One region of the Bacillus sp. C-3-6 genome, then DNA from elsewhere that is predicted to be linked to it. Evidence: riboswitches for the same ligand, from Rfam matches in the RefSeq annotation. Region 1 holds a riboswitch; each other region holds the start of a gene.
What was found. A riboswitch is a leader RNA that binds a small molecule or an ion and turns the genes downstream of it on or off. The one in region 1 is predicted to bind thiamine pyrophosphate.
Positions count from the first base shown of each region.

Region 2: it holds a riboswitch for thiamine pyrophosphate, as region 1 does, so the genes downstream of both, thiM (hydroxyethylthiazole kinase) here and thiC (phosphomethylpyrimidine synthase ThiC) in region 1, are expected to answer to the same signal.
Region 3: it holds a riboswitch for thiamine pyrophosphate, as region 1 does, so the genes downstream of both, thiT (energy-coupled thiamine transporter ThiT) here and thiC (phosphomethylpyrimidine synthase ThiC) in region 1, are expected to answer to the same signal.

Region 1 covers NZ_CM137247.1:4,939,390-4,942,564, reverse strand. The annotation lists gene ACW0JX_RS25500 (hypothetical protein) at 130-432, shown strand; gene ACW0JX_RS25495 (transposase) at 909-1,178, opposite strand; partial or broken gene ACW0JX_RS25490 (L-lactate permease) at 1,224-1,295, shown strand; TPP riboswitch at 1,367-1,482, shown strand; gene thiC (phosphomethylpyrimidine synthase ThiC) at 1,597-3,175, shown strand, end outside.
Region 2 covers NZ_CM137247.1:434,434-437,608, forward strand. The annotation lists gene ACW0JX_RS02230 (type I restriction endonuclease subunit R, EcoR124 family) at 1-707, shown strand, start outside; partial or broken gene topB (DNA topoisomerase III) at 985-1,560, opposite strand; TPP riboswitch at 1,771-1,883, shown strand; gene thiM (hydroxyethylthiazole kinase) at 1,956-2,765, shown strand; gene thiE (thiamine phosphate synthase) at 2,780-3,175, shown strand, end outside.
Region 3 covers NZ_CM137247.1:4,555,802-4,558,976, reverse strand. The annotation lists gene ACW0JX_RS23465 (sensor histidine kinase) at 1-1,141, shown strand, start outside; gene thiT (energy-coupled thiamine transporter ThiT) at 1,349-2,020, opposite strand; TPP riboswitch at 2,107-2,208, opposite strand; gene ACW0JX_RS23455 (FeoA family protein) at 2,403-2,630, shown strand; gene feoB (ferrous iron transport protein B) at 2,627-3,175, shown strand, end outside.

The sequences.
Region 1 (3,175 bases):
ATCCCCCAGTATCCAAGACTAAATTTTACCCATACATCATTTTTTTGATGTAGCTCTTGAAGATAAAAACTATTTAATTTTCAAGGAACAGTTATTAACTTAAAACTTATTATACGAGGAGGGTGTATCATGAAAAAAATATGCTTTGTATTAATTGTCGACGCTGGTATAAATTATGGTTCAATATTTTCTCTACCATTTTTAAGGAATCAGAATGATTTGAAGGAATATTTTTCTAAGTATTATGATGTTTCAATTAATTATATCAGGGATAAAAACTCAGTTGACTATTTGGTAGTTCCCAAACCGTGTCCAGCTTTTGATAATGAAAATAATCTTCCAATAATTGAAGTACCAGCAATCTTATTTATGGAAAAGAATTTTGAAAAAATAAAGACTTATATAGACAATTATTTTTCTAATAACTCATAAAGAAAATAAAAGTACAGTAAAAAGAAGTCCGATAAAAAACGAGTGGTGTAGAATATTTCTATTAATCATTCGTTTTTTATTATATTTACATATATTTTTTAAAAGAGGATTATAGACGTTCTGAAAAAAATTAATTATAACAAGAACAGTGTTCGTGCTACTATCTACGGTTATTTTTTGTACTAAGTACCCCTTTAACTAACAAGACAACAAAAAATAATTAACGTATTAAGGAAAAATGTTACAATAAATGTAAGATCTTTTTCTTTGAGTTTTAGCACTGAATAATAAAGGTAGTTAAATCACTAAATGGAGGAGCAGGTCAATTTTGTTCCTTGTATAGTAAATTGTTACCTATCTCTATTGCAGGTTGTATGGCAGGTAGCAGTTGTAGCGAAATGCAGCAGAGACAAAGGCTCTTTGTCAAACGGGACTGATGAATGTATTTGGCAAGTAAAAAATGGTTCTTTCCGGAGTTAGTTGAAAAGTCTCATTCTCTCCAAAAGTAGAATCTTTGTCCGCAATGTGGAGAATTTGTATCGACCATACATAATTCTTTTAATAAGCTTTAACTTGTTTATGCTCCCTTCGGCAAGACCATTATTATTCTCATAAGTTACCGCATTTCTGACAGCTTCAATATCCCCGGCTAATCCATTCGTAAAGCTCTTAAACTCTTGTATATTAGTATTCTTCATTTTCTCAATACAATGGTCGAAATTCTCAATACTCTTTGTGGTGAAGATGTTTTTAAACTCCCATGTTAAGTCATAAACTATTTTTACAATAGGGTGTTCTTCGTAATTATTGTTGGTATTATGAGGTATGTTCAAGCATATTATTTAACGTGGATGATTCCATAAAGAGAAAAAGAAATAACCTTTGCATTTTTCAGATTATCGTGTATGATGGGAAAGTATTGAAAATTAAATCAGTGATAAACTAGGGGTGCCTAACGTATGCGTAGGCTGAGAGAGAAGCGCGTGATCTTCTTAACCCTTTGGACCTGATCTGGCTCGTACCAGCGTAGGGAAGTTAACGGCTTTACATAATGATGTCTTTTATGAGCCAGGTCCTTATTTTTTTATGGACCTGGCTCTTTTTATTTTGGCATGCGCTGGCCATATCTCGTCCTTGTCACGAACAGGGGAGGCAACAAAGGTTATGAAACAGTCTGTTTCAGCTGAGCAAATTGAATTGAAATCGAGTTTACCAGGGAGTAAGAAAGTATATGTGGATGGACCACGCGCAGGCATGAAAGTGCCGATGCGTGAGATTGAACAAAGCGAAACGAACGGCATCCCAAATCCTCCAGTCCGTGTGTATGATACGAGCGGTCCTTATACGGATCCGGCGTATAAAGTGGAGCTGGAAAAGGGAATTCCAACGCCGCGTCATTCTTGGATTCTGGGGCGTGGTGATGTAGAAGCATACGAAGGGCGTGAAGTGAAACCAGAGGATGACGGTGTGAAAGTGGCTTCGAAACATACACCTGTTTTCCCGCAGATGGATCGCAAGCCACTTAGAGCAAAGCAAGGTGCAAACGTTACGCAAATGCACTATGCACGTAATGGCATTATTACGTCTGAGATGGAGTATGTTGCGATTCGTGAAGGGGTAGAGCCGGAGTTTGTTCGTAAGGAAATCGCAGAAGGCCGCGCTATTTTACCAGCGAATATTAATCATCCAGAAGCTGAACCGATGATCATCGGGCGTAATTTCCATGTGAAGGTAAACGCGAATATCGGAAACTCAGCTGTATCTTCTTCGATTGCAGAAGAAGTAGAGAAGATGACATGGGCAACGCGCTGGGGTGCAGATACGATTATGGATTTATCTACAGGTAAAAATATTCATACGACGCGTGAGTGGATTATTCGTAACGCGCCTGTACCAGTTGGAACTGTACCGATTTATCAAGCGCTGGAAAAAGTAAACGGAATTGCAGAAGATTTAACGTGGGAAGTATATCGTGATACGTTAATTGAGCAGGCGGAGCAAGGCGTTGATTACTTTACAATTCACGCTGGTGTATTGCTTCGTTACATTCCAATCACGGCAAAGCGTACGACAGGTATCGTTTCGCGCGGTGGTTCGATTATGGCGCAGTGGTGTCTATTCCATCATAAAGAAAACTTCCTATATACTCACTTTGAAGAGATTTGTGAAATTATGAAGCAGTACGATGTTTCGTTCTCTCTTGGAGATGGATTACGTCCAGGGTCTATTGCAGATGCAAATGACGAAGCACAGTTTTCTGAGCTTGAAACACTTGGCGAATTAACCAAAATTGCTTGGAAACATGATGTGCAAGTTATGATTGAAGGACCTGGACACGTACCGATGCACTTAATTAAAGAGAATATGGAGAAAGAGCTTGATATTTGTCAGGGCGCGCCGTTTTACACACTTGGGCCGCTAACGACAGATATTGCACCAGGTTATGACCATATTACATCGGCAATTGGAGCTGCGATGATCGGTTGGTTTGGAACGGCGATGCTTTGTTATGTAACGCCGAAAGAACATTTAGGTTTACCGAATAAAGATGATGTACGCACGGGTGTTATTACGTACAAAATTGCAGCGCATGCGGCTGATCTTGCGAAAGGACATAAAACGGCTCATCAGCGTGATGATGCACTTTCAAAAGCACGCTTCGAATTCCGTTGGCGCGATCAATTTAATTTATCTTTAGATCCTGAACGTGCGATGGAATATCATGATGAAACGTTGCCGGCAG
Region 2 (3,175 bases), 720 kb from region 1:
AAGAAGCATTTATACTTGCTTTTAAAGATGCTGCTGAGCAGTTGAATTTGGTAGAACAATACTATGAATTTAAGTGGGATGATATAACTTTTGGTATTGATGAGCATACTTGGTTACAGTATGTTGGTGCGTATAAAAACTTAACTTGGAAGCCAGGAACTCCACCTCCGCCGACACCAATTAATACGCTTGTTGGAAAAACTAAGTTAGCGGGAACACAAGTAATCGATGCGAATCATATTCTTAGTTTAATTGGTTCAAAAGTTACCTCACCGAACGGCGTGCAAAAGGTGGATAATGAAACACTCCGTATTATTTATGAACAAATTCAAGAGTTGAGTAACATGGGGGAATATGAGCAAGCACAGTTATTGAAAGAATTTGTGGATACTGAGCTTGTGCCTGGTAACTTATCGAGCGGTTTGGAATTTGATGAGGCATTCGAAATTTGGAAAGCAAGTAAGCTACAGAATACGGTTATTAATTTTTCTTCGGAGTGGGGTCTAGATAGTGAATTACTTGGAAAATCAGTGAATTCATATTCTATTTCACAGTCTGATGTTGTTCCTTACATCACTGAACTCATTAGTAGTGTTGATTTTAGTAAGGCAACCAATCAAACGGCTGGCAATTTGTTAAGGCATAATATGACACTAACTATCAAACTTCCAGAGTGGATTGCTGAAATTAAGCAAAAATATAGTTAACTTGATGATGGCTTTGAAGTGCCTGTGAAAACGAAGAATAACCAGTAGAAACAGAATATGTTTGATTATAAGAGTCGAGGATATACATTCCTTGGCTCTTAACTATGGGTTGAGTAGTTACGAATATTTTATATAAGAGGGGACGGATTGAGGAGGGAAAATATAATATTTTAATGTATGAAACAACAATTACAACCAGAATTATTTGGGTGTAATTCATACAAGTCTTATAAATACTAGTAAAATTAATTTCACCCTAGCTATTGACAGGATACAATTGGCAACGGCCGCAATTTAACTGGGCATTAAAGCGAGTTGTTAAAGCGCGAGTTGCATTAAGACCGATATACCAGTCAGCTTCTGAACGTGCAACTGCTGAAGCGTATAAATTGTCATAGGCTTTACCTGGTTTTAAATTTGCAAAACCATTTTTAATTGCTTTATCGGTTACAGAAGAAATCCATAAACGTTTGATTGGTTTATTTAGCTTAACTTTATCGATAATCCAGCGTGCGACTAATTCCCCTTCACGTCCAGCGTCTGTTGCTACAATAATTTCATTTACATCTTTTCTAAGTAGCTGACTTTTTACAGCATTAAATTGTTTACCAGTTTGTTTAATAACCGTTAATTTCAAACGCTCAGGTAGCATCGGTAAATCTTCTAAATTCCACTTTTTATATTTCACATCATAACTTTCTGGATCTGCTAATGTAACGAGATGACCTAAAGCCCAAGTTACAATATATTTATTACCCTCAAGATAGCCGTTTCCTTTTTTATCACACTTCAGTACACGAGCAATATCTCGTGCAACGGAAGGTTTTTCAGCGATTACAACGCTTTTTGACATATTAAAAACATCCTTTCAAATTTCCATACGTTAACTATAGCATACATCTTCTTGAGATTCAGTTTCGCTCCATATTTGATCGGTTTTTAATGGAGGGAACAAAATCCCAACTAATTAAAGTTTCACTTTATCAGTTGCTTCTATATTAAATAGAAAAAGTAAAGAACTTGTTATTTTACTAGAATAAGAGTAGACTTTGAAGTAGATGAATAAGAAACACATGGGAGTTTGTGGATACAAACTGAGAGTATGGCTACTAGTCCGTCATTGACCATTTGAACCTGTTGGATAATGCCAGCGTAGGGAGAGTGTAAAAGCACATATTCAGGCACTTTGCGTACGCGCAAAGTGTCTTTTTGTGTATCTCCCATCATTATAGTTAGGAGATGAAAAGGATGAATATGAAAGAAATTAGTAAAGTAGTGGATTTGGTGAGAGAATCTAATCCGCTCGTTCATAATATTACAAATGTTGTTGTAACAAATTTTACTGCTAACGGTTTGTTGGCACTTGGGGCATCGCCTGTAATGGCGTATGCAAAAGAAGAAGTAGCAGAAATGGCTAGCATTGCTGGAGCGTTAGTATTAAATATGGGAACACTTCGTCCTGAGGAAGTAGAAGTGATGTTACTTGCTGGTAAATCAGCAAATGTGAACAATGTGCCAGTACTATTTGATCCAGTTGGTGCAGGAGCAACTTCGTATCGAACAGAAGTTGCGAGACATATTCCAGCCGAAATAGATTTAGCAATTATCCGCGGCAATGCGGCTGAAATAGCAAACGTTATTAATGAGAAATGGGAAATTAAAGGGGTAGACGCTGGTACTGGAAATGGCAATGTTGTAAGTATTGCAAGGCAGGCAGCAGACGAACTAAATACAGTTGCGGTCATTACTGGAAAAGAAGATGTTGTTACAGATGGAGAGAGAACTATTGTTATTCGAAACGGTCACCCTATTTTAACGAAAGTTACGGGAACAGGTTGTTTACTAACTTCTGTAATAGGAGCATTTGTAGCAGTAGAAAAAGATTATGTAAAAGCAGCAGTAGCCGCATTAACGTTTTATGGTGTAGCTGCGGAACTGGCAGCTGTTAAAACAGTAGAAAAAGGGCCTGGTAGTTTCCAAATTGAATTTTTAAATCAGTTAGCGAATACTACTGCTGGTGATATTGAGAAGTATGGAAAGATTGAGGAGTTAGAGTAAGGGGGATGAAACACATGATGCGCATTGAAACAAAGAAGATGTCTAAGTTATTACAAGTGTATTTTATTATGGGAAGTAATAACTGCACGAGGGATCCTTTAGCTGTATTGAAAGAAGCATTAGATGGTGGAGTGACACTTTTTCAGTTTCGCGAGAAGGGGGAAGGTTCTTTAATCGGAGGAGATAGAGTGCGCTTTGCAAAAGAATTGCAGACGCTTTGTAAGGAATATAGTGTTCCTTTCATTGTAAATGATGATGTAGAATTAGCCATTGAATTAGATGCAGATGGTGTTCATGTAGGACAAGATGATGAAGGAATTACATCTGTTCGTGAAAAAATGGGAGATAAAATTATCGGTGTATCTGCTCATACAATTGAAGAAGCACGCTTTGCAATCGAAAACGGAGCA
Region 3 (3,175 bases), 380 kb from region 1:
TTTGGATAGTATAAAAGAATTTCAAACGGATGTATTACTAAAAGAGAGTAATCAAATAGAGTATTCAACAAAGACAATGGACTATGAAAAGAATGATATAAAATATAAATTATTAATGAAACCAATAAAAGAAAAAGATGGATCAGTAACATATATTTATGCGATGGCTTCTTTACAGCCCGTAGATGAAGCTGTACAAATGGTGCAAGATTATTACATCTATATCATTGCATTTGTAGTCGTTCTTATTTTTTTAGCTTCGTTTTATTATTCAAAACAAATTGCAAAACCATTATTAAAAATAAATGATACGACGAAGAAAATAGCACAATTAGATTTTACAGAAAAAATACCGATTACTTCAAAAGATGAAATTGGAGATTTATCGAAAAATATTAATGTGCTATCAAATAAACTCCATTCGCATATTGGGCAGTTAGAAGAAGATATTGAAAAGGAAAGAAAGTTAGAAAAGACGCGAAAAGAATTCATTTCTGGTGTTTCACATGAATTAAAAACACCGCTAAGTATTATGAAAAGCTGTATTTCTATTTTAAAAGACGGGGTAGCTGAGCATAAAAAGGATTATTATTTTCAGGCGATGGAGAGAGAAGTAGACAAAATGGATACGTTAATTTTGGATATGCTTGAGTTAGCTAAATTTGAATCTGGTACATATAAAATGAAAAAGGATTCGTTTTATATTGATACAGTAATTGAAGACATATGTGAACATCTATCTGTGGAAATAGAGAAAAAAGAGCTTCGTGTTCATAAAAATATATGTTCATTTGAAGTGATTGCAAATCAAGGCCGGATTGAACAAGTCATCGTGAATTTCATTACGAATGCCATACGTTATACACCAAATAAAGAAGATATTATTATTTCTACAATAGATGAGAAGGATCGTATAAAAGTGTGCATTGAAAATAAAGGTACTCACATTGAAGAAGAACAATTAGATAAAATTTGGGATCGTTTTTATCGAGTGGATACAGCTCGTCAGCGTTCACAAGGTGGGACGGGGCTTGGGCTTGCCATTTCAAAGAATATTTTAGAACTACATGATACTGAATATGGGGCAGGAAATACAGAAGATGGTGTGTTATTTTATTTCTATTTACCGAAAAAAGCGTAGAAAATATAATCTACGTTTTTTTAAATTATTTTCATATTATCTTTACCTAATCTTTATTTTTAATCAGTATAATTTGTTTAGAATATGAGGTTATGTAAGGAGTCGATGAACCGTGCATAGCAATTGGCTAAGTATAATGGTATTTATTTTCTTTTGCGCATTTATTGTATTTTTAATTAATATTACGATATGAAAAAAGAGCGCTCATTAAGCGCCCTTTTTTTGTGTATTCATTTGATAAGCACTGATGCTTTTGAATAAGCGTGGTGAAGTGATAAATAAAAATATAAGTAAAACGGTACATAGAATATAGGAACCAATCATTGTACTACCGTTAAATATTAAAGAATATAGGAAAGCCGATTGGCCTTTTGGTGCATATTGTCCCCAGAAAATGATACCAGCGATAAAGTGACAGAAGTAACGAGCTAGACTACCGATAAAAGTAGCGACGATAATGTATCCAATTACTTTCTTTCCTTGGTTTGGTTTTGATGAAGGTTTGTCTTTACGGCTACCTAAATTTGATTGTTCTTCGCTAGTTTCATTTGACGCTAAAAGCGCCTTTTGAATTGGACGGTAGAATAAACCAGCAAATCCAATGAATGCGAAAGCAACAAAGTATTCAATTAATACTTGAATTGGTGTGACGATAATGGCATCGCCTACGACAATTTGTAATAATCCCCAAATTAAGCCTCCTAAGAAAGCCATTTTGAAGCCCCAGCGGTATGCGATAATAAAAATAGGAATCATAGCAAATGAAATGGAACCGCCTGTTGCTGATATTTTGATTGAAAGTGGTAAAATGTCGATGACCAAGGCGAAGGCTGCAAGAATAGCAGATTCGATCATCGCTTGTAAATTGGTGTTACGCATGTTGTCTCCCCCTAAATCCAAGTTGTACAAAAAAGAATAGATATCATAGGAGGATACGAAATACGTAAATAAAAATGAGGTATGTATTTCGGACGTTTGCACAATCCCTGCGTTAGCATTAACTAACAGGTTCGAAGGGTCGGAACGAAGTGTTCCCTCTCAGCGGCATGGCTCCCCCAGTGATAACGAGATTCTTTATTTGCTATTGTTTATTGTAAGCGAAATGGATGAGAATGGCAAACAAATGCTGTATGACAATAATTGAAATAGAATTGTAGCGAAATGTTAATAAATATGAAGCAAAAGGGTATAGTACAAGAGAAATTGGGTGTGGTATAATTTTTTTGAAAATAATTATCATTCTCTTCTGAGGGGGAAGGTTATGAGCTTAGTAGATATTAAAATTGGAGAGAAAGTGTTAGTAAAAAGTATTCAGTCTTTAGATCAGCTATTAAAGCGTAGACTAGCTGCTTTCGGTCTTGCGGAAGGAAGCGAACTTCGCTTGAAACAGAAAGCGATGTTCAAAGGTCCTTGTACATTGGAGTGTCGTGGACAGTTAATTAGTATTCGTCATTGTGACGCGAAAATGATAAAGGTGGAATTAGCGTGAATAAGGTAGCTTTGCTAGGGAATCCGAATACAGGGAAGACATCATTATTTAATGCACTTACTGGTTCTTATGAATACGTAGGAAACTGGAGCGGTGTAACAGTAGAAAAAAAGGTTGGTAAATTAAAAGATAGACAAGGAACATTAATTGATTTACCAGGTGTGTATGATTTAAATCCAGTTTCACGTGATGAAGGTGTTGTAACAAACTTTCTATTAACAGAAGAATTTAATCATATGTTAAATATTGTAGATTCTTCGCAGTTTGAGAGAAATATGCATTTAACGTTGCAATTACTTGAATTTGGTAAGCCGGTCTCAATTGGTTTAAATATGGTTGATGTGGCGAAGCAAAGAGGAATTGTCATTGATGTAAAACGATTATCAGAACTATTAGGTGTAACAGTCGTTCCTGTCGTTGCAAGAAGTGGAAAAGGTTGTGAAGAACTACTTGCGACTCTTAAAGAAAATGACAAAAAGGAGAAAAAGCCATTCCTTATTTCATATGGTGTACAAATGGATGAAGGAATTGGAGAAGTAATTGCT